DNA from 2 places in the Paenibacillus sp. cl6col genome. Region 1 is predicted to be linked to the other one. Evidence: predicted binding sites of a transcription regulator. Region 1 holds the regulator's gene; the other holds the start of a gene.

Region 1 (12,464 bases):
AGTTAATATGTTGATATATGGGTGTGAATCCCTACTATACTAAATGAAAGGGAAGTGAGGCTATGAAAGCAAAAAAAATGTTTGTCGCGTTTTTGATGGCAGTAGTAATGGTAGTGACTTCGCCTTCTGTTTTTGCATACACGGGTTTCGGTGATACCCTACAAGAAGCTGTGATGCTTTATAGATGGGGGTACTCATATGAAGACCAATTCACCTTACCAATTGATAATATCAATGACTATGATTACTATGTGATCGATTATACAAATGGTGATCAGAGTGCAATGGGTTTCCATATTAGTATGAAGCCCCAGCCAGGAGTTATTTACGATCTTCAGCTTATCGAAACAGATTCAAACGGGAGAATTATTAAAGTAACCGAATACAATGACAACACAATTGAGAAAAATATTTGGCATTCGCTTTATAATGGGCATAAGGCATACATCAGAGTATCCTCACATGGGTTTAATGATTACGGTAAAGATTACACTCTGAAGTTTAAGAGAGTTGTATAACTGATATAACACGAGTATGAGCCGTAGGGAATCCCGCGGCTCTTTTTAGTTTTGGCATCTTTATATGGCTTGCGAGGACGATAAAAGAACGGGAAAGGTTTCGATTTTCGGATCTACACGAAGCTGGATCTCCTCAGCTGTTCACAATAACACCACCTGTAGCATGAATGAACTGTCCGGAAATATACGATGCGTCTTCCGATGCCAGAAATACATACGCGGGTGCGACCTCGCAAGGTTGGCCTGCACGTCCCATCGGATTTTTTTCTCCCCACTTCGCGACTTGAGCGGCAGGAAAGGATGCGGGAATAAGAGGCGTCCATATGCTTCCAGGGACGACGCCGTTTACTCGAATGCCTCTGCTGTGCAACGATTTCGAGAGCGACCGGGTAAAAGCAACGATGGCGCCCTTGGTGGCTGAATAATCGATGAGCTGTTCATTCCCCTCATAGGCAGTAAGCGAGGCGGCATTGATAATGCTGCTTCCCTTTTTCATATGGGGAAGGGCAGCCTTCGTTAAATAAAATATCGAGAAAAAATTGGTTCGAAACGTTCTTTCCATCTGTTCGGAAGTAATACTTTCTAAACTGTTCTGAACATGCTGCTCAGCCGCGTTATTCACGAGAATATCCAGCTTTCCGAATTGTGTAACGGTTTGTTCCACGATTTGTTTGCAAAAATCTTCTTGGCCAAGATCCCCGGCAATACACAGACATTTGCTCCCTTTTTGCTCGACAACCTGTTTGGTTTCTTCAGCATCCGTATGTTCGTTAAGATACACAATGACGACATCTGCGCCTTCTTTGGCGAAGGCTACCGCTATGGCTCGTCCTTGGCCGCTGTCTCCTCCGGTAATGATGGCCACTTTATTTTTTAGTTTGCCGCCCGGTTTGTAGTTCGGATCGTCATAAATGGGACGCGGGTTCATCAGAGACTCAATACCCGGCTGCTCATCTTGGTGTTGAAGTGGATAAGGAGGTTTGGGCATGGTTACGGAGGTAGGATGTTTTTCGGTTTCCGATGTCATATAATCATGCTCCTTTATTTTTGGATTTGAAAATCTGGATGCGTTATTTTTGCCGTCGGGACATCGATGAGGTAAGGTTTGGAGGTTGATTTCGCTTCATCTAAGGCGATGCGAAGCTCATCATTCGTTTTTGCTCGTTTAGCTACCCATCCAGAAGCTTCTGCAATTTGGACGAAATTCGGGTTCGAGATGTCCGTCCCAAATGGGCGAAGATGTTTCATCATCATTTTATCTTGTTCCATTTGCAGGGTTCCATTATTGAAAACGATGACTGTTATGGGAAGTCCGTAACGTGCGGCTGTAATCAAATCCGCCTGTACCATTCCTAATCCGCCGTCCCCTGTAACACAAATGACTTGCCTGTTCGGAAATGAACATTTTGCTGCCATTGCGGCCGGCAATCCAAACCCCATCGTTCTCCAACGCTCCGATAACACCAAATGATGGGCGGTTCCCCTGAAGTTTCTTAGAAACCATAAGGTAACATCTCCTTCATCCAGCGCAATAATGGCGTCCTTGTCAATGTGTTGTTCAACGACGCTGACGATCAATGCGGGATGAAATGGTGACGATGAGATGGCGCGTTCTAGTTCATTTTGTTCATTCCAGACTTGTTTACATTGGTTCACGAGCTGCAACCAATCTGGATTTGAACGGTAGTCTGTTATGCCTTCTGTAAGTGCTTGGATTATCTCTGCGATATTACCAACGATCCCGACTTGTGACGGAATGACCTCGCCGATAGCTGATATCCGTTCTTCGATATGGATCACTTGCGCATTTTTAGGGACATGATATTCCGGCCACCAAGAGGTACCGATGGCAAGGACGACATCCGCTTGTTTGCATAAGTCGCTTGCAAAAGGATTCCCGCCTTCGCCCAAACCGCCGAGCAGGTAAGGGTGAGAACCCGCAATTATCCCCTTTGCTCCATAACTCATAACAATTCCGCATCCCCAGCGATCAGCCAGTTTCCGGATCGCATCACAGGCATGATTTGCTCGATTGCCAGCAAGGATCAAGGGGCGCTTCGCCTTAAGCATAAGATTCGCCGCTTGTTGGAGTTGGCTATGTCCAGCTATTTGATTTGCTATTTGAATCGGTTCACGCGGTTTTGCCCCGCAGGGAAGAGTCCATAGATCGGAAGGTATGGAAAGATGAACGGGAATTGCCTGTTCCATTGCCGTAAACATGGCCTGTGCTAAGGTGTCAACGACTGCTTTGGGATGAACGACAATTCGGCTGAACCCGGTAATCGCCTGAACTAGTCCCTGCTGATCAATATACTGCTTATACGCTGTTCCGATCTTGGGGGTAGGCGCTTGACCTGATATGGCCAAGACTGGAACGCGATCTAAGTTTGCATCTCCTAGGCCAGTCATTAAATTAGTCAAACCAGGTCCCATTTGCGCGGCGCATACTCCGATTCGACCGGTTAATTTGGCTTCGGCAGACGCCATTATTGCAGCGACAGACTCATGTTTTACCCCAATCCATTCCAAATCATTCTGGCGTGAGAGACCTTCCATCAATCCAAAAATGGCATCCCCGATCACCCCGTAAATCCGCTTAACGCCCCATAATTTCAGTTGGTTGATAATCACATCCGCAACCTTTTGAGTTTCGGTTCGATCCTGTAATTGATTAACTTGGGCATCTTCTGCAAATATACTCATTTTGCCGCCAGCTCCTTGCCTTTTTCTTAGTATGGATGCGCAGACTGTTTATTATGAACAAGCTTGAATGAATGTTACGAATGCTTCGTCGGTTTTGATAGTGAGGGATTAATCGACCTTTTGAGAATGGGTCAAGAAGTATTCGGCACTTTCTACAGTCCATAAAATGAGGCAAGGAGGTAGCAGATGTTGAAGTAGAGAATGAGCTGTTTAAGCGCACTTGTTGGGCCGTTTTACCTATGAGTCGGTGCATAGAAGCTGCAGGCTATCTGATGATAGCTTGGAATGGGAAAGTGAATACGGTGTCTATCCAAAAACAATGAGCATGGTTTAAAGCGGAATATGAAACAGGCTTAATAAAGCACTGTGGGAAAGGAAGTCTGTGGATCTTAGTATTTTTTACAATGAATAGGGTATAGCCGAGACACGCACATAACTACCTTAATACTATATGTATTGTATCTAGCGAGAGGAGGGCATCTCAAATGAGTGAAATTGGTCATCATCATCGCTTTACTTCTACAGCCATTATATTGGTTCTGTTTATTTTGTTGGTCATTGTACTCTGTGGCAGCTTTTGTTAATTTGATAAAAGGATCTGAACTCACACTATTCCCCCATAGGCATTTCACGAGGATCAAATTTACTAATGACGCATCTTCAGCATTGATAACTTGAATATCCTGTTGTCGAGGGGGCATAAAGGCCAGTTCGAATAAGAGCCGATTTAATGGACGGAGTCGTGGAATTCTACCCTTTGAAGGGGCAACACCGCCTAATTAATTCAGTATAGGAAATAGCCGGGTCAGAATGAAGGTAACATTTATACGATGTAAATGTGCCAAACGAGAGGAGGTTTACGCATATGGGTGAAGTTGTTGGAGGTTTCTCATGTGGATTTGGAGGTTTCACTTCGATTGGTGTAATCTTGGTCTTGTTCATTTTGCTGGTTATCATTTCCCGTTCATTTATTTTTTAGCATCTAAGTAGATTGGTTTCATAGCTCTGTATCTGTGCACTGCAAATCTGTTTGAAATACTGGTGTTGTGCCGGCACACCTGTAAGCAAATAAGAGCCGTATGGGCATTCCCCGGCTCTTATTTCTTTTTCCTAGATGTAATTTTCCATTATCCCCAAAATTCATCCATAGCGGGGTCCTTCGTAAATACAACAGTATTTGGGTCGATTCAATCAAATGATTCGCATCGAGCTGTAAAAGATGACATTTAATTTGATTTACTGATTGTTATCCATTATAATAATTTCAATTATATATGAACGGATCAACGATGTTGATGAAGAGCAAGTACGTATCAGATAATGAGGTTCAGAGAGTCGGTGGATGCTGTGAACCGATCCTCACCTGATGCCGAATGGGCTTCTGAATCGCTCCGCTGAATTGAGTAGGCGTTGCCGGGATTCTCTCTCCGTTATCATGAGAGGAGTATCGTATTGATGGTTAAACCATCTTGCCGTACTTTAGAGTGAATCGCTATTAGCGATTAAAAAGGTGGTACCACGAAAACCTCGTCCTTTATTGGGCGAGGTTTTTTTATATTACTTGAAAGGGGTGATGGCCATGGATGATGGTTGGTGGATCACAAGATTGCATTTCAGAAATAACATTATGAGGAGGAACATAAGTGAAAGAACGGATTTTGACAGGCGATCGGATTACAGGAAAACTGCACCTTGGCCATTACGTTGGCAGCTTAAAAAATCGTGTGGAGTTGCAAAACCAATACGAAACTTTTTTAATACTTGCAGATGTTCAAGCCCTGACTACTCATTTTGAAAAACCTGAATCAATTAAACAAAACTTGCGCAATGTGGCATTGGACTATTTATCAGCAGGTATTAACCCTGATAGCGCAACAATATTTATTCAGAGTATGATCCCAGAGATTGCTGAGTTAACCACTTATTTTTCCATGTTTGTTACGGTCAATTCGTTACGTCACAATCCTACTATAAAGGCGGAAGCCACAGAACGTGGATTCCATGATATGTATTACGGATTCCTGGGCTACCCCGTAAGCCAGGCGGCTGATATTACCTTTTGTAAGGCGACTTTGGTTCCAGTAGGAGAAGACCAAGTTCCTCATATCGAACAAACAAGGAAAATTGTCCGGCGGTTTAACCAACTTTATAAACCTGTGTTAGTGGAACCAAAACCACTTGTAGGTGATGTTCCACGACTGGTCGGATTAGATGGAAATAATAAAATGAGCAAAAGTCTAGGTAACACGATCAATTTGGACTCCACTCAAGAAGAGGTTAGTGAGAAGCTAAAGAAAGCGACAACTGATCCTGCGCGGATCCATAAAACGGATATCGGACATCCTGAAATTTGCCCAGTCTACGCTTATCATCAAGCATTTCGTAAAGAAGGCTCCGATGAGATTTATGAAAGTTGTAAAAAGGGGCAGATTGGATGTATGGAGTGCAAACGAAAGATATCGCAAAGTATCAACCATTTACTTGAACCAATGAGAGAACGGAGAAGAATGTATCAAAACGAACCCAAAAAGATCGATGAAATTCTTATGTCGGGTACAGAAAAAGCACGCCTTGTAGCAAAAGAAACGATGTTAGAAATACGTGATGCAATGAGTATGAACTATTTCTAAGCTGATTGTTTGTTCTCTTGATAGACTATTTTGCTTACGAATTGACTGTTACTCCAGGTTACCCAATATAGTATTAACTTTCTGATATAAAACCCATGCTAAGATATAGCATAGAAGATAAACAGCCAATTTCCTACATGTTAGGGGAATTGGCTGTCTGCTCAGTTATATCACTCAAATGAAATGGTGTACTTAAATAGAACACAAGTTCACCGATGGAACGAAATCAATACATGACATTATTTGCAGTTGAGTTGGTTAAACGAGGTAAGGAATTTAATGTAGTGCATTATCTGATCACCCAGGAACGATTGTAACGAATTTATCTCAGAATTTATCGGAAGAAGAAATGCGCTCAAATGGAGCTTTTGAGTAGTTAAATATGATGAAGTATTTGGTTCTCTTACATACATATCAATAGTGGTTCATTTTTAGTATATGTCAACTTGCCTAAATATTTTCAAGTTTGTCATGCATAAATATATAATATTATGTATTTATATAGTATAGTGTATATTGACTAGCAACTATTACATATAGAAAGTAGTGTTGGAAATTGAATCTTTTCTTCACGTATTTACTAGCGGGGCTTGCCGTTGCAATGCCTGTAGGCGCCATGACCGTTGAAATGACGAAGCAAGGGATGAAAAAGGGTTTTATGCATGGCTGGGCTGTTGGATTAGGTGGAATGACCATTGATTTTCTATTAATCGTTGCCTTATATATGGGCTTGGCTTCCGTGCTTGCCATCCCTGTTATTCAAATCCCTATGTGGCTCATCGGAGCATGTTTTTTAATTTATTTAGGCTATGATTCCATCAAAAACTCGGATCAAGGCATTACATTGGCTGGCGATAAACCGAATGCATCATTTTTCAGTTCCTACCGAAATGGACTGCTCGTCGCTATATCGCCAGGTAATCTTGTGTTTTGGATTTCCGTTTTTGGTGCGGTGCTATCTGATTCGTATGATACGACACAACCGGCTAAATTTCTAATCGTAGGTGCAGGAATATTAGCTGGTATCCTCCTCCATGATGTTGGGTTGCTTGCCATTGTGGCTGTCACGAGAAGAGTAATGAGCCGAACTATGATTAAGCGGATGTCTATTATCGCAGGACTGATTTTATTTGGGTTCGCGGGGTATTTCTTATATGAGTTTTTAGTAGCAATTCAAGGAATACTGTAACAAAACCTAGAGCTGTTAGGGCTCTAGGTTTTTTGCTTTTGTATTTAAAAGATTGTGTTTTACTTCTGAAATGTCGACTCATTGAAGCGAGTATGACTATTTCTCTTGAAGTGTCCTCCTTTTACATGCTTCAGATGGGCGACGATCATGAAGGAAACGATGACAAGCAAAAACCATGAGCTGAATTTTCCCCACTTTACGAGATTCCAGCCGTTCGTCTGATGTGGATAATACCATGCGCCCAAGAAAGTCCCGATGTTTTCAGCCACCCATATAAAAAATCCGATTAAGACGAACGACAGAACAATCGGCATTCTTCGTGTCACGCCTAATACGGTATATTCCACGTAGGTTCTAAAGAAGATGACGAATAGCAAAATCATCAAAACCCAACGCAAATCGTAAATGAAGTGATGAGTCATGAAGTTGAAGTAAATCGCCGCACCTAGCGGAATCGTTAACCAAGCAGAAGGGTATCGATTTACCTTGACCTGCAGTCGTCGCCACGCTTGACATAAGTAACTTGCCACACTTGCGTACATAAATCCGCTATATAGAGGAACACCCAGTATTTTAGACCAACCGTCTTCCGGATAGCCCCATGATCCCATGTGGATTTTAAATATTTCAAGTGCAAGACCGATGAAATGGAACATACAGATTACTTTACATTCATCCATTGTTTCTATCCCAAACCGGATCATTAGAACCTGCGCCAAGATACAAACAAGCAATAGGAAATCATAGCGATGCATAAATGGAATGTCTATGATCTTCGTGAGTGCCAACATCGCGAAAATATAAGCGGGGAACAAGCAGGACATTGCCTGGTGCCAGCCAAAATTGAGGAATGATTTTAGTTTGAAAAAGTTATTCATAGTTATCTCCTACCTTGTGTTCGTGAAAATGAATTTTGAACAGTTATACGAGGTGTATCATTAGGTATTATCCTATTCAAATAAATACTTTTAGTCAATAAAAAATTATTGTTATACAATAAATATTTATTGCTAAAGTTGATGTGTGTATATATTCGATGTGGTATAAATCTCTCGAACGATTAGGGTTTATAAGAGTGAACAGTGGTGAGGTTGTTTCGATGAAGATAAGGAGAGAAAGTCGAATTTTATGAAGCTTCTTTTCTAGATGAGATTGTTCAGGTACTGTTCAGCAAATGATATGAAATAATGAGAAAGCAAAAATGCCTCGCTCCCTTCTTAAAAAGAAGAGAACGAGGCATCAATGTAATGTCTTAATGAAAATCACGGAACAAACCAATAACTTTGCCCAGAATCGTTACATGCTGTAAGCGAATCGGTTCATAGGTTGGATTCTCAGGCTGCAAGCGGATATGATCCTTCTCACGATAGAAAGTCTTAACCGTTGCTTCATCTTCTTCAGTCATGGCTACCACGATATCACCGTTGTTCGCTGTCTGCTGCTGACGCACGATGACAAAGTCGCCATTATGTATACCAGCCTCAATCATACTATTACCCATGACCGACAACATGAATACATTCTCGTCATCTCCCACCATATGCATAGGAAGAGGGAAGTAATCTTCAATATTCTCTGTTGCGGTAATTGGCTCGCCTGCAGTTACTTTCCCAACGACCGGCACGCGTGCGAAGGAGCGAGAGAAGTCTGTTGAACGTTCAGATTGATCATGGCTAAGCAGTTCAATAGCACGAGGCTTCGTAGGGTCACGTCGAATGAATCCCTTCTTCTCGAGTCGATCAAGATGACCGTGAACAGTGGAACTGGATGCTAGACCAACGGCTTCGCCTATTTCACGAACAGAAGGCGGATAACCTTTAGCTCGAACTTCATCACGTATAAAATCAAGGATAGCTTGTTGACGACTTGATATTTTAGACAAGGGTATCAACTCCAATGAATACTCTTTTGACAAAATTATACCACAGAACCTCCGTTCGTACAAACATAAGTTCTAAAGATTCTGAAGAAAAAGATTGTGAGAAGTTCGTAAATTACGAGAGAGAAACAAGAGAAAGTTAAATGAGGCTAAATGCTTATTTTTCGATAATATAAAAAGGGGAACGAACGTTCTAAAAAGGCATTGACTCAAACGTGTGTTCGTGTTAGATTAAATTATACAAGATAACAGAACAAGTGTTTGGGAGATGAGTCATTTATGATGTATACAACATATCGTTCAATCTATAAGGTGTCGACAACAGCTTCACAACCTATTCAGAAGAAGCGTTTGTTTCCTTTACGTGTTCGATTCATCATGAGCCTGATTGTATTGTTGTTCATTACTTGTGGAAGCATTGTTCAAGCGCTTGGCATGGATGATAGCCAAACGGAAATTGTAAATGGAGCTGCTGTGGAGCGCGTACTTGTTCAGCCTGGAGATACACTCTGGGGGATTGCATCCTCTTATAAGCCAGAACATACGGATACGCGTCAGTTTATATATGAAATCGTTGAGATGAATCAATTGAAAGGTGATATCTTACCGGCAGGAGAAGTATTGCTCGTTCCGATCCGATGAGTCGGGGTCATTGTCGAATTTACGGTTGAGAAGCTTTGCATTCCTATACATAAGAGCAGAAGGTAGGAGGCCCGAAGAGGCCTCTTTTTTGCGATATAAAAGCTTTCTTGCTGCTTGCTTGACAAGCTGTTACCTCCATGTCAAAGTAGAACATATGCTTACACACATGGAGGTACCTGATGAATATCGACAAGCTTATTGCACGAATTAATGAATTGGCCCGCAAACATAAGACAGTTGGGCTGAGCGATGAGGAAATGGAAGAACGCGCGAAACTGCGCGAGGAATATTTGGTTCTATTCCGCAAGCAGGTACGCAATCAATTAGACACTATTCGCTATGTAGAAGATGAAGAAGGAACAGATAACTCTGGATCGAACGGGATCGTTCATTAAATGAACCTTCATCGATAACGATGGATTCACATTATTCGTTTACTATACAGGGGGTTGCGAATTCATGTCTCGCAGTTGGGAACGTAAAGTCCGTCAAAATAGTGAAAAGTTAAACAAACAGCGAATGAAGCAAGGCAAGCCGACGTTCGCTGCTGGCAAGCCTGCACACGAAGAGTTTAAAGGACGCAGCTTCATTATGCCAATCGCTTTAATCGCCTTCGCCATTATGTATGGATTGTTGGGCGGTATCATTACGGACAATCAATATCCAACTCTATATTGGATCACAATCGTGTGTTACGTCGGATTGGGGATTATATTATTCCTGAGAAGACCATTTCTTCGTGTTGGAGCAGGTGAGGTATCTACGATTCGCTGGAATCGTCTCCGTACTCTGTCTGCAAAGGATATGAAGAAAATTGCGATCCAACCTGGTTATGTTGTTATTGAACACACGGGGAAAGGTGCGAATTGGATTTTCTCGCGAGTGCTGAATCGTTATGATACGAATGCAATGGGGGAACGTCTTCGTTCCTTCGCAAATCAACATAAGATTGAATTCGAAGATACATCGAAGAAAGACTCGAAAAAATAGAGAAATCCGATATAGAGGATTCGTTATCATTGTCGCTGTGATGGGAGAGATGAAACTTGGCTATTCGTGCTGTACTGTTCGACCTGGATGATACTTTGTTATGGGATGAGCGTTGTGTTGAGGAAGCTTTTGCTGCAACTTGTAAATACGCGCAAGATAAGACTGGGGTCAATGTAGAACAATTGGAAGCATTGGTTCGTCAAGCTGCTCGTGAATTGTTTGCCTCTTATGAGACTTATCCTTTCACACAGAATATTGGGATTAATCCCTTTGAAGCGCTGTGGGGGAGATTTGCAGAGGGAGAACATCCTGAATTTCGATTGTTGGAACAGCTTGCGCCGATGTATCGACAATCTGCATGGACACAAGGTCTTCAAGCCGCTGGTCAACCTGATGATGCATTAGGTGCCGAGCTGGCGGAGCGATTTATGAGTGAACGTCGTTCTCGTTCGTATGTGTACGATGAGACTTATGAGGTGCTGCGACAATTGATTGCGCAATATCCACTATTGTTGTTAACGAACGGATCGCCTGATTTGCAGCAGGAGAAGCTGAATGGAGAGCGTGAGCTTCTATCCTATTTCGATCATATCGTTATCTCTGGACATCATCCACAAGGGAAGCCTGATCCAGAACTGTTCAAGCACACGATGTCATTGCTCGGCATCGAACCGCATGAAGGGATCATGATTGGCGACAAATTAACGACGGATATTCTAGGCGCGCAGAATGTTGGCATGCATCATGCGTGGCTGAACCGCAAAGGCGTTGAATTGTCTGGCAATATTCACCCTGAATATACGATTGCAAGCTTGCGTGAAATTGAGCAAATTATTGATGAGATAAATTCGAAGGAATCATAAATCGGCGGGGATGTAATTACTTACTCCGCGTGTATGACAAAGAGGCCTGTGGGAACACAGGCCTTTTTGATATACGGTAATCTTCGCGAGGTGTCGGCAAGATTAGTGTGAGTGCCTTGATTTGATTACCCTCCACATGAAACTACAAGGGTAAATGTGACAAATGTCATAGGATCGTCACACAATGATGCTCATTATAGCCCAATGGAGTCATGAGGAATTGGAGAATGCTGTCTATAATGTGATACGATAAATCTAGGATACAGTTGAGGAGTGAACGACGATTATGTTCAACAATAAGAGTAAATTAATCGTACTAACAATGGCAATAGGAGCAATGCTATTAGCCGGTTGTGGAAATAGCTCGTCAGCAGGTGGCGGTCATGAAGGACATGCAGGTCATGGCTCCAGTGATAAACAAGACAGCAAAAATGAGATGCGAGCAATGATTAAGGTAAACTTGCAAGTGCCGGAAGAAATCAAAATCAATGAAGCTGTCACCATCTCTGCACAGGTCACACAAGAAGAGAAAGAGGTAGATGATGCAGATAAAGTAGAGTTCGAGTTGTGGCTGGATGGGGCTGACCACGAGAAGATTGAGGGGAAGCTCACGAAAGATGGCACGTATCAGATTGAGAAAACGTTTGATAAGGCTGGTACCTACACGGTCATTTCTCATGTGACTGCTCGTGACATGCACTCGATGCCGAAGAAGCAATTTACTGTAAAATAAGAATCTAAATACATAACAAGAATTTATGCGAAGAAGGGGCAGCCTCAGAAGATCCAAATCGGGATCTTGTGGGGCTGCCCCTCTTAATATCAGTAATGGGACGTTTTTTATCGATTATGATTCCGAATTAGGCCTGTTGGAAAGTAGGATCCGAATACGGATGCGCGATCCATCCTTCTGTTTCAATGAATAGTCGAACTGCAACAATTTGACGATTATCCATCAGAGTGAAGTAGTGCGGCTTTTCTTCAGGGACGGAAATTACATCCCCAGCCTCCAATTCAACATCCATATAACCAATGTCGTCGCTTCCCTTA
Region 2 (12,464 bases), on a different contig from region 1:
ATAGCTGCACCAATTCCTTTGGAGCGGCTTGCTCCAGTTACAATTGCAATATTACGTCTATTCTCGTTGTACATATTTATCGTCTCCTTATGGGTAAGGAACGGCAATCGCAAGCGTATTGGAGATGCTCATGTACCAAAAAAAGCAGACACCCATGGCGTCTGCTTGGTCAGTTCATAGCACTTAACCTTGCGTTCCTTGTAATGGGTATAAATAGACACACCTATCCCGTCATCGAATCTCGTTCGGAATGGTACGATCTATTCAGTTACGACTCCATTACAAAGTCCACATATTAAATATGAATCCCCTCTCATACATCTCCTATGCCCTATTGTATGCCTACATTCGTAATATATCAAGGTTTTCTCGCCATCATCCGCCGCGGGCTGCACGTACTGTGCTTGGGATGAGCGCACTGTCAAAAAAAGAAGCCCGGCAGAATGCCGAGCTCCTCTTCTCATGCTTGTGTCATTACATCATGCGCCATTTTCCACTAGCGAACAAATCGCAGCCATACAATATCTCTTCCTTCATTGACCCCAATGCGCACGTTTGCTCCAGGCTGAATACTCCGGAACTCCTCACCTTGAAGATCAGTGGATCCAGTCAAGCGGAATACTTCCTCACGATCCCCCGAATGAATCGTAAGCCGCTCTGCTTCTATTGCCTTGACACTGCCTTCATATTCTTGAACGACTACAGCCGCCTTGCCTGGCTCGATCATCGTGGAATTCACGAAGCCAATCGTAAATGCAGCGGTTCCACCAATAAGTACGATTACAGTTAGGACAATCCACATCCATTTTTTCATACGCAATTCCCTTCTGACTGACTCGGTGCACATACCGCCTTTGCTCCATCAGCGTTTGCCTTCATTATAACATAGGCACTCATGTACCTCACCTTATCAATGACTACGGTGCTTATACTAAGTTCCTGATGTTTATCCTTGGGCAGAGTCAATCTGGGCAGGTTCGCCAAGCTCTAATACCGCCTGCTGCTCGGCAAGAATTCCTGTCATAATCGCTGCATACAATTCACCGATGACCGCACTGGATTCATTGAACGGCTCCAAGCCATCCATCGTCAATACACCGTACGTTCCAAGTGAAATGCAAATCAATGAGCGATAGGGACTCTTCGATTCTTGATTGCGTTCCCAATCCTCGTCTTTCAGCACATCTGCACATTGGACAGTAACCTGCTTACGAAAGGAACGTCCCGCTACAGAGCGATCGATATGAAGATGGCGCTGTCCAACATAATGGTTCGGGAAGCCAACCGAAGCAAGCTGTAGAATTAGTATGGGCTCCTCATACTTCCAAATCCCGCAGCGATGATGACCGCCTGGAGCGCACTTCATATCTACGGCGAGCATATCCAACATCCGCTGCAGCAGGAAGTTCGATTCGTGAAGAACAGCATACGGGTCTGCCATTCCCCGCAACCCATTAAGCGCATCAGCGAACGGCTTCATATTGCGCAGCGCGGACAGCATTTGAGAAGATGCGTGCTCCGTGAGGCCTCCTGTCACTTGCAAATTGTCCACTTTATCCTGCAGCAGCTTCATTCGATCCTCCCGATTGAGCACCTCATGAATAACTTCGGTAAACTTCTTGTTAATATAGAGTGTCTTAATGAAATAAAACACCAATCCTGCCGCAATCACAACAGCAAAGAGCTGATATGACCATGCCGGCAGCTTGTCAAGCATCGCTTTAATGATCGCTTCCATATCGTCCCTCCTCTCTTACCTGTCCTTGGATCAAGAATATGACGGAGAATGAGCGAACATGCATTCTGCCTTTGATTTTTTTCGAATATAACAAGAAAGAACCGTTCAGTCCTCCCTGATCAGGAAGCAACCGAACGGTTCTCTGTATCCCAAACTCGTGCTTGATTATCCGTGTTGATGCCCAACTGCTGGTCGTACCGGGATGGAACGACTGCGTGTCGTGCCAATCTGTACCGTCCACGTAATTACCTTGCCTGCTATGCTGACAGCTAGTATCGTATACAGCGTGTCGACAAGCGGCAGGAAGAATAAGGACAGCAGCAATACCGCTATATCAAAAATAATAAATACTGTACCTATGCTTAAGTTCATCTTACGGCTCATAAATAATGCCAGAATGTCATCACCGCCTGAAGCGCCTCCATGACGCAGCACGAGACCTGCTCCAAGTCCTGTCAACAATCCAGATAGAACAGCTGCAAGCACCATATTACCGCCTAGATTCATATTCCATGGCGAAAAGCGCTCGCACATCTCGTACGTTAACGAGAACACTCCTGTTGCAATTGCCGTATTCATAATGAATGTCCGCCCTTTCAAAAACCAGGCAGCAATAAATACCGGAACATCCATGCATAACACGGTCAGCGCCGGCGACCAATTAAACGTATACTTGCCAAGCAGCGCTAAACCAACAAACCCGCCTTCAGCCAAATGATTCTGAAAATTAATGTGATAATAACTGAAAGCCAACAACATTGATCCTACCATCATCCAAAAAATCTTACGTAATTGTTCGTTCCCCATCTTCGTAACCTCTCGTTTCGTAATGTAGCCCTTCGACTAACCGAGAGGAGACGGATAGGGGTTCCTATCCTTCGAACCATCATAATTCACGCATCCTTCTCGTGTCAGTCTCCGTCATAGCGACAATTGACAAATCAACGAGAAGAAGCTAGATGTAAGAAAGATCATAACGTTTCCAGACTGTCCTTTGGGGTTTCATCCTTCGGGGACGCATTGGTATCCTGATCCTTTCTTGTTTTGTCTTTTGTATTGCTTTACTGATTGTATTATACCATAATGTATATTCCCTCTAAACCAATCCCATTCTGCAAATATCGCTGTCGTTCGGATTTATTTGCAATGAACTGCTCCGAGCTTGGCATAGTCCTAGTTAAGATCGATATCCTCCCTGATTTCCTCCGAATTACTCACAAATTGGACACTTTTACATTTCATTTTTCAATTTTGTCCTATTCGTTGTTGCGTTCCTCTTCTGTTACTCCTCTATTTTTTCATCATGTTCATAAAGCTATCATATTTAGTGTGCGCGAGATCACATTGTGACGAATATCACATCTATAAAATAACAGCATAAACACTGTGATGCCGCATGCATTCGTTCATAATCTACTGCGCATCGTATGATCGTCATTAATAAGGAGGAAACTCTTATGTTACAACCTCGCACGATTGAAATTGTGAAATCTACAGTTCCTGTATTAGCTGAGCACGGCTCTCAAATTACAACACGCTTCTATCAGCTCTTGTTCAGCAATCATCCAGAGCTGCTTAATGTATTCAACCATGCCAATCAACGACATGGCAAACAGCAGATGGCACTTGCCAATGCGGTCTATGCCGCTGCAGCGAATATTGACCGATTGGAGACAATCTTGCCAGTCGTACGCCAAATTGCCCAGAAGCACCGGGCACTTAACATCAAGCCAGAGCACTATCCAATTGTCGGCAAGCATCTTCTGCTTGCTATCAAGGATGTACTAGGCGAAGCTGCTACTGATGACATTATTGAAGCCTGGGCAGAAGCATATGGCGTTATTGCCGACGTATTTATTCAGGTAGAGGCAGAAATGTACCAGGAAGCCGAACAGCAAATCGGCGGCTGGTCAGATGTGCGACGCTTCCTCGTTGTCCGTAAAGTGGAGGAAAGCGACATGATCACCTCCTTCTACTTGAAGCCTGAGGATGGACAGCCAATCTCCTCCTTCCTTCCTGGCCAATATTTAACGGTTCGGGTTCAGCCGGAGGGACATGAAAATACCCATTATCGCCATTACAGCTTGTCCCAAGCCCCTCAATCCGATACTTACCGCATTAGCGTAAAGCGCGAGAGCGGCGGCGAACATGCACCTGCCGGCATCGTCTCCACCTATCTGCATGACGAGGTGCAAGTAGGTGATGTCATCGAAGCGACTGCACCTGCTGGCGATTTCACGTTGAAGCCAGGTACGGCCCCAGTTGTGCTGATTGGCGGCGGTGTTGGACAGACACCTCTTCTCAGCATGCTGCACACGCTGGCGGCAGCAGAACCGAAGCGGGATGTCTATTCGATTCATGCTTCGCGCAATCAAGCGGCGCATGCTTTTGGTCAAGAAATGAATGATCTAGCCGCTCAGCACAGCCATATCCATACATTCTTCTGTTATGAGAAAGGCAGCGAGGCAGAAACTTCTGTTCACACCGGCTTCGTGGACGCGCAGTGGCTTAGCTCCATCGTTCCCGCTTCCGTATGGGAGGATGCGGACATTTACTTCTGCGGCCCAGAACCATTCATGAAGGCCATCTACCGAGCAGTGAAACAGCTTGGGGTTTCTCCTGAGCGTATTCACTACGAATACTTTGGCCCAGCAGGTTCCTTAGAAGTTTAAACGGCAATGACGACAGAAGGGACACTTCTTGGCTCAGCAAGGGTGTCCCTTCTTCATGTTCGTTATCCGAATCTCTCAACATTCTCTATATACAACTGCGGGAATTAGAATACTTTTTTCAGTTCCCGCTCTTCCTTCAAAATCTCGACAGCCTCCCGGAAGCGCAAGGAGTGCACGACTTCCCTCTCACGCAGGAACTTCAATCCATCCTGCAAGTCGACATCATCCGTCATGTCGATTAACCATTGATACGTAGCACGCGCCTTCTCTTCTGCCGCAATATCCTCATACAGATCCGCGATCGGGTCGCCCTTGGCCTGTATGTAGGTCGCCGTCCATGGATCACCAGCCGCATTGCTGTAGAACAGCGCCTTCTCATGCGCTACAAAATGTGGCCCCAGCCCTGCATCCTCCAGTTGCCGCGGTGTTGCATCCTTCGTCAGCTTATATACCATCGTGGCGATCATTTCGAGGTGAGCAAATTCCTCGGTCCCAATATCCGTCAACAACCCAATTACTTTATCTGGTATTGTATACCGTTGGTTCAAGTAGCGCAGCGCCGCTGCCAGCTCTCCATCCGCCCCCCCATATTGCTCCATCAACAGCTTTGCCATGCGAGGATCACACTTGCTGACACGTACTGGATATTGCAGCTTCTTCTCATAGATCCACAATTCCGCGTCCCCTCCTGTCCACCAAGTTATTTGCCGCCTGACGACGCACTGCTAAATCTGCCATGGCCAAGGCGTGGTAGCCCATGTAAATGGACAGCCCGAATAAGAATGGCCGAAGTTCATAAGCGGGCCATACTGCTCTTGGAACTGATGGGCAACCTTCATTCGCTCACTGACGTAGTAATTGAACTGCTGAATCGCCTGCAGATCTCCCGGATGAGTGTCCAAGTACAGATTCAGCTCCAATAATACGAAGTCGATTACTTGCAGCTGTTCCAAGCTTCTGCGGTATGCCTCGGTTTGATAAGGATGTACACTCATCGTCAAGCTTCTTCCTCCCCTCGCTGGTTTCTGCGGGAATGGTACGGGCTGTATAGGGCAGGCCATAAGGTTCCACAGCGTAGTGCCTGCGCAGGTGGGAACTGTGGGAGATTAGGTGGCTGGAACGTGATGAACTGGTTGATGGGTACGACAAAGACGGAATAAGGCAGTGGCGGACAGGGGTCACACGGACTTCGGAACGGGAAAAATACACGCTCTTGCGGCACAGCCTGTTCCGTCGGACAACAGCCGCTTCTCTCTTGCTGTCCAACCGGAGGCAGATCTTCTGAAGCTAAATTTCGCTGTAATTCGTGTTCCATGACACTCTTTACGCCTCCTTGCATTCATGTTCGCATTTACTCGATCTCTTACTTGTATGTGAGAGTAGGAATGTCCCATGTACATAATTTAAGCCAAGATGTGACAGATCTGATTCTCTGTACACCTTGGCTTTGTTGGCGGTATAGGAATGAATGTCAAATGATAAAGAAAGAGTGTTGAGCTTCGTTTCTGTCGCTTACGATACAATCCCTCTGTTGGTGATGCTGTATATCGCTTGCTGTTCGCCAAATCTTTGCACCGTATCCCGGAAGCTCATGCCGATTCGTTCCAAGAGCCTGCATGAGGCCTTGTTCGCAGCTTGTGTTTCGGCGATCACTTCAGGCAATCCTAGTTCGCGAAATGCGTAATCAATCACTGCTGTAACTGTCTCTGCCGCATATCCAGAGCCCCACCATTCAGGCAGCAGCTCATAAGATACCTCCGTACTGACGCCATCATGGTGCGTATCCAGAGAAATCAACCCGATAAACGCATTCGTTTGCTTTTCTCTAATGATCCAGAACGAGGCTCCTTCCTGAGAAGCAAGCATTCTGCGGAAGCTGCCTGTAATCGCCTCTTCCTCTGTCCATGCCCCGCCCAGATATTTGCGTACCTCCTCGTTCACATACAGCCGTCTTACGTTATCATAGTCACTTGCTTGCAGCTTGGTAAGTGTACAACGTTTCGTCTCAAGCAACATATAGCCCTCCGATATGATTACAGGATTCAAAATGATCCTCCTATTAAAGCACACTTGGGTGGCATTTGAAATCCCATCCTATAATCTTTATTTACATAGATCTATATCTATACCGGCACGAGCCCTCACGGCACAGCGCTTGTCAGCTTCAAATAGCTCGTGCATGTTTATGTAATTCCTAAGCATGCGTGTTATCCATTCTACCCGTGTTGACCCTGACGAAGAAGCCGATTTACTGTTTCCCGCCGCAAACCAATAAATTGGCCGATTTCTTCTTGTGTCAATAATTCGGTAATAGGCATCGTATCCGCATAGCTTCTCAGCCATGTTGACAACAGCTCTAGTCGTTCACTCGGTGTCCCGATAGTCAAATGATCAATGCGCTGCTGCATGAAACGCAGCTTATCTTGAAGCAGCTTCGCAACATCCAGCGCCTTGTCCGGCTGCTGCCTCAAGCCTTCATACCACTCCTCAGCCGGAATCCGTTCCACGACCGTCTTAACCATCGCGATCGCTGTTCCGTGACATTCCTTCGGCGTGATTAAGGAATGATGCGGGACGATTTCGCCCGTGTATACGAGGTTAAACAAAATAATATTGCCGTTCTCATGCAAGCGTGTAACCTTGCACAGCCCACTTATAATGCGGTACAAATACGTTCCTGGATCTCCTTGTCGAAATAAAACTTCTCCCCGATGCAGTGTCATAATCATTTTTGCTGCCCCCCTAATTGCCGTTCCGTCTATGAATGCTGCCACATTCGCACGTATGTTGTACCTATTGTACCGATTTCTCACCCTTTTGACCACGTTTGGTTGTTGAAATACGAATATTTGTTCGGTATTATGGATATAATAAGAACAAGGGTTCCCCTTCTGCTCTTTTTAAATAGATATCTCATGCCTCACACGACATGAGGCCATGCATATGGCATACACGCGATATATACAAGGAGGAAGAACGCGCATGGGCACACCATTCGCATCGAACGGCTCTCCCCCCCACAACGGAGAAGATGCCTACATCGTCAAGCAATATATTATTCAAACGCTAATCTTGGATGTGCTGGAACGCGACATTGAACGGATTGGAGCCTCTAATTTGAAGATGGCCGACATCTACACACAATGTCTAAGACAAGCACAAGATAATGTTTCTCTCGATTTGTACCGCCTACGCAAACAGTTTCGCAACCGCGGCATTAAAGTGTATGAGGAGGAACGGCTTGAACATGGGATTCGTGTCCAATACGTATGCCGAGGCTATCAACATTCGTTCTACATGCTGCGCGGCTTGATTCGTGCAGAGGTGAAGAACCGCATGCAGGCTTACTTGAACATTGCCACCTCCCAAGCTTCGAATCCAGACACAAGTATGGGCAGTCCCCTTACTCGGCACCAATAGGTTTACAGCCCCATATTCACCGCTGCCTCATCTTATCCACTTCCTCAGAACAATGCCCCTTGGCAAGGACGGAGCAGCCGCTCTTCTGATGCTTGCTAAGGGGCATTTCTGATCACGTGCTTTCCCAGCATCGTCAATGAGACAGCCCGCAGAATTCACTGCATCCTCGAACCTTCGATTGTTGGAGTCTATCCCCTATTAACGCTGTGGATGAATACACAATGGAAAAGATAAAAACCTGTTGAGGATTTCTCAACAGGCTAACCAGTCCCGAGTTGGGGAAATTGGCATTCTTCGTTATGGCTTTGTCAGGCTTAGAAGTCAAATTAGGCTCAGGTGCTCTCTTTCTTCTTCTCTTGACTCGATTAATAACGCGGCTCTATTTCAACTAAGTTGCTTAATTTAGTGGTAAGTCTGTCCGTGTATCGAGCTAACCTTCTGCTTATCTCCATCTTCATGTACTCTTTCGTTATATGAAAACTATCCTCATAGCCATGGTACGCATAGTGTAATATCATTGTACTATCATGCTTCTCTTCATCTACAATACGAATTTCTTTTTTCAACATCTCCTGTCTTCTTTTGGACAGGTCGGTAGAGATATCATTTGCAAGGATTTGAGCAGCCTTGGTATACAGAGATTTCAATGTCTCAGAGGATCCCTTCATTTCGTGAATTTTCTTAGTTACCATCGTACACATCACCGAAAGTAGAACATAATCGCGCATTAATTCAATATCTTCCCTCTTTGGCTGGTTTAACTCCCCGCTTGACGTATCACTATGCCTTCTCAACAGAGCCTCCCGATGTTGCGGTAACATCATCCGGCTGGACTCCCAAAGACCATTCTTCTCGAGCTTTTTACTCATTTATAATGCCCCCCGATTTTCAGGGATCTCTCTACCGCTTGACCTGCATAGGTAAGAGAAGAAGCTCTGATAATTGCCGCATTGCCATATCGATCCTTAATCATATCCGTCACCTTATCCAGTGCTCTAGCTCTGACTTGATCTTCAAAGAGCGTTAGTTGATACTGCTGGTCATCTTCCAATGTGCTTAGCATAACACCTACACGACGTACAGGCATTCGATCCCAATATTGATAAAAAATTCGCTTGACCATATCAAATACTTTATTTGTATGATTCGTCGGATCCGGCATTTTCATTTGGCGTGAGAATCCTGTGGGCGCTTCATACGGGCTGCACATGCAGCTTACGGTTACGACCCAGCCCATATACCCTTTTATCCGACAATCTCGGCAGACTTCCTCCGTCAACTCCAACAGGATAGTATCGATCTCCGTAGAATGCACATAATCCCTCGGCAGGGTCATCATGTGACCAATCGATTTGGGAGGTGTTTGAAATGTACCCGGTGTTACCGGACTATCATCCAAGCCGTTCGCAGTTCGCCACATCACCTCGGCATGAATATCCGACTGTTTGCCGAATCGAGCTCGAAATTTATTTTTGAGCTGGGGCAATGGAGTTCTCGCAATATCCCCAATCGTAACTATCCCTAGTTTCGCAAAATGCTTGCACATTCGAGATCCAACACCGAACATTTTATGAACGGGCTCTTTCCACAGCATGGTGGGAACGTCGGATGGATGCAAAGTAAAAATACCGCTTTTATTTTTTTTGGCCCAAATATCCGTTGCCGTCTTAGCCAATATTTTATTGGTACCGATCCCGATTCGAATCCGCACCCCTGTCTGGAGCATTACCCGTTTCTGGATTTCCTTCGCAATGGTGATTGGATCACCAAAAATGGATTGACTGGCTGTCACATCCAAAAATTGTTCGTCAATACTAAACACTTCAACCAAATCCGTAAACTCTTCATAAATCTGAGTAATCATCAATGAAACATCGATATAATGCTGCATACGAGGACGCATAATGATGAGATCGGGGCATTTCTTGAGTGCTTCACCCAACCGTTCGGCTGATGTCACACCAAAACTTTTAGCGATCGGGCACGCGGCCAGAATAATCCCTGAACGACGTGTAGGGTCACCAGCTACTGCTACTGCTTTATTTTGATATTCTGGATGATCTGCTTTTTCTACACTTGCGTAGAAGCTTTCGCAATCGGCCAAAAATATTACCCTTTCCCTTTTCTGACTCACATTAAAGCCCTCCAATAGTTATAAATCATATTACATACACAATCACAAAATAAGAACGTATATTCCTATTGTATGACGAACGTACATTCGTTATGCAAGTAATAGGCTGCCCGGCACATCCAAATGCTGTTCATCCATACGGGGCTAAACAACAATAAGGTCTGCACATTTACTAATGGCTTCGCCAAGTCGAGCCGCCCCACTGTATGACACCATGCTTCTTAGTTGTAGGGCAAGCTGCAAGTGCGATACCAGCACGACGAGCAGGATCGCCTACTACAACTAGCAGACGATCCTTGTATTCAGGGTGTGAAACCTTCCCCGCACTCGCATAGAACGATTGACAATCTGCCAACATAATAACTCGTTCTCATGATTTATTCGGTTTGCCATCCATACACCCTTCACCCCACTGAGAACGTTTGTTCTTATACACTCAGAATACCGAACATACATTCTCTTTTCAACAGGGATATTTTGAAAATTCGGATCGAATGGTGTCGAGCAGGCAAGGATCTACTGCGGATGGCGTATAACTTCAAATTCACGCTGAATGTATGTAAAGTTTAAGTCGTTTCATGTGACTGAGGGATCACCTCACGGGAAGGAAGAGAATGTGATATGATGAGATCACCATAGGATAGAACGGACAAGAGAGGAAGACGTAACGTGTGTGGACGATATACATTAACCGTGACCATTGAACAGCTAATGGCGCACTATCTGCTTGATTCAGGAGCCCTCGTGCCCTTCCATGAGCCGCGCTACAATATTGCGCCGAGCCAGCAAGTACCTGCCCTGATTCATGATGGTACGAAGCTGCGGCTTGGACCGCTTAAGTGGGGCCTCATTCCAGCTTGGGCGAAGGACGAGAAGTTCGCTGCACGAACAATTAATGCACGCGCCGAAACCGTTGGGGACAAGCCCGCCTTCCGCCTCCCATTCCAGCGGAAGCGATGCATTATACCAGCAGACAGCTTCTATGAATGGAAACGCAGTCCAGATGGAACGAAGCAGCCTATGCGTATTAGACGCACTGATGGCGGTATTTTCAATATGGCAGGATTATATGACACATGGGTCAATCCCAATGGGGAGAAAATCAGCACCTGCACGATCATCACGACGACTCCGAACGAGCTGATGGAGCCGATTCATGATCGAATGCCGGTTATTTTACCAGAGGATCAGCTGTCATTCTGGCTTGATCGCCGAATGACCGACACTGGGAAGCTTCAATCCGTTCTCCTTCCCTATCCGTCTAAGCTAATGGAGGTCTACCCTGTCAGCGCTAAGGTGGGGAATACACGAGTGGACGATCCCTCCTGTATCGAGCAGATAAGCGAGCAGCACCAAGAGGAGACACCAGACAGCGTCCCCCCTACCTTATTTACGCTATAAACCTATCTCTAGCATATAGCAGTATCACGCCATGCTCCTTCATCTCGCAATCGCGCACCTTAGAGCATCCGATACTCCGATGCTCATTCAATACGAGGCTGATGGAGTTCCCCGGAGAAATTCCGCCAGGCGTCCCCGCTGTAGAGCATGGTGGCGGAAGTGCATATCCACAAGCAAGTACCATTCCATCGCACTCAAGTAACCGAAGCCTGGATGCATCGTTCTATGATGCTCTGGAATCGAAGCAATAACAGGTTCAAGCTCGTTCATGCGCCGCAGTACTGCCTGCATGCCTTCTACAATCTCCTCCTTGCTGGCCGGTTGGGGTGGCGTATATTCTGGAGAGGCTGGCACCTTCACACGAATAGGAGGGATGCTCCCGGCCGCAAAGACCATACTGCCCTGCTGCGTCTTCTCCAACTGGTCACTACTAGCTGCATCTGCAGTCATGTCGCGGCATACTTCCACCTGGCGAAGCTGCATAAAGAGCGCAGAGCGGATCAAATGCATATAGACCTGCCCGAGCGACCACTCCTCCTCACTTGGCTTGCGTGTAATCTCCTCCATACTATAAAGATCAAGCTCCTGCACAACCTGCTTCACTGATTCCTCCAGGCTTAACAGTGACTGATGCGGGGTCATATTTGTCATTAGTAAAGCTCCCTTCGAACGAATATACCCCTACTATACGCGAACGCTACTGACAACAGTATGTCAGTAGCGTTTTAACTGCTGCAATATTTTTTCTGCCTCAAAGCGGACAAGGGCTGTAAGCGACTCCGGTTCCAATACAACAGCTGCCGAACCCCACCCTAGAATCCAACCAAGCACATCTTCAGGTTGTCTCACTCGCAATGTCACAAGTGCCCCTTCTGGATGTTCCTCCATGGTATCGATAAAGAAATATCCCTGCTCCTTCACACGCTCAGCGGCAGCGGCGTGCAGAAGCACACGTACAAGGAGCTGGCGATCATCTGTCGGCTGATAAGACTGTAGGGAGAAGTCGGGCGGACGAGTGAATGATTCATCGAGCAGTTCTAAATCCTGTATGCGACTAAGTCGGAAATGTCTAAGTCCCTGTCTAAGATGACAATAAGCC

The links. The regulator LexA, encoded in region 1, represses DNA repair genes until DNA is damaged. The targets are predictions, from matches to a motif close to CGAACATATGTTCG.
Region 2: the regulator LexA is predicted to act here: its motif matches at 7,253-7,266, upstream of BLS15_RS09650 (YhjD family protein).

What each region holds. Positions count from the first base shown of each region.
Region 1 covers NZ_FNAZ01000002.1:453,799-466,262, forward strand. Annotated here, with positions in the region: gene BLS15_RS06220 (hypothetical protein) at 63-518, shown strand; gene BLS15_RS06225 (SDR family oxidoreductase) at 652-1,545, opposite strand; gene BLS15_RS06230 (thiamine pyrophosphate-binding protein) at 1,560-3,221, opposite strand; gene BLS15_RS28460 (sporulation protein YjcZ) at 3,707-3,805, shown strand; gene BLS15_RS29360 (hypothetical protein) at 4,087-4,200, shown strand; T-box leader at 4,505-4,759, shown strand; gene trpS (tryptophan--tRNA ligase) at 4,865-5,851, shown strand; gene BLS15_RS06245 (LysE family translocator) at 6,408-7,040, shown strand; gene BLS15_RS06250 (DUF817 domain-containing protein) at 7,100-7,918, opposite strand; gene lexA (transcriptional repressor LexA) at 8,293-8,922, opposite strand; gene BLS15_RS06260 (LysM peptidoglycan-binding domain-containing protein) at 9,199-9,561, shown strand; gene BLS15_RS06265 (DUF896 domain-containing protein) at 9,741-9,956, shown strand; gene BLS15_RS06270 (hypothetical protein) at 10,021-10,551, shown strand; gene BLS15_RS06275 (HAD family hydrolase) at 10,608-11,414, shown strand; gene BLS15_RS06280 (FixH family protein) at 11,701-12,147, shown strand; gene BLS15_RS06285 (1,2-dihydroxy-3-keto-5-methylthiopentene dioxygenase) at 12,275-12,464, opposite strand, start outside.
Region 2 covers NZ_FNAZ01000003.1:352,879-365,342, forward strand. Annotated here, with positions in the region: gene BLS15_RS09600 (SDR family oxidoreductase) at 1-74, opposite strand, end outside; gene BLS15_RS09605 (hypothetical protein) at 497-814, opposite strand; gene BLS15_RS09610 (hypothetical protein) at 947-1,738, opposite strand; gene BLS15_RS09615 (YitT family protein) at 1,904-2,545, opposite strand; gene hmpA (NO-inducible flavohemoprotein) at 3,196-4,410, shown strand; gene BLS15_RS09625 (manganese catalase family protein) at 4,515-5,084, opposite strand; gene BLS15_RS09630 (spore coat protein CotJB) at 5,136-5,405, opposite strand; gene BLS15_RS09635 (spore coat associated protein CotJA) at 5,408-5,725, opposite strand; gene BLS15_RS09640 (GNAT family N-acetyltransferase) at 5,923-6,456, opposite strand; gene BLS15_RS09645 (Crp/Fnr family transcriptional regulator) at 6,627-7,139, opposite strand; gene BLS15_RS09650 (YhjD family protein) at 7,393-7,830, shown strand; gene BLS15_RS09655 (YhjD family protein) at 8,196-8,699, opposite strand; gene BLS15_RS09660 (DNA polymerase IV) at 8,696-9,964, opposite strand; partial or broken gene polYB (DNA polymerase IV) at 10,112-10,322, opposite strand; gene BLS15_RS09670 (SOS response-associated peptidase) at 10,634-11,365, shown strand; gene BLS15_RS09675 (DinB family protein) at 11,453-12,016, opposite strand; gene BLS15_RS09680 (helix-turn-helix transcriptional regulator) at 12,080-12,464, opposite strand, start outside.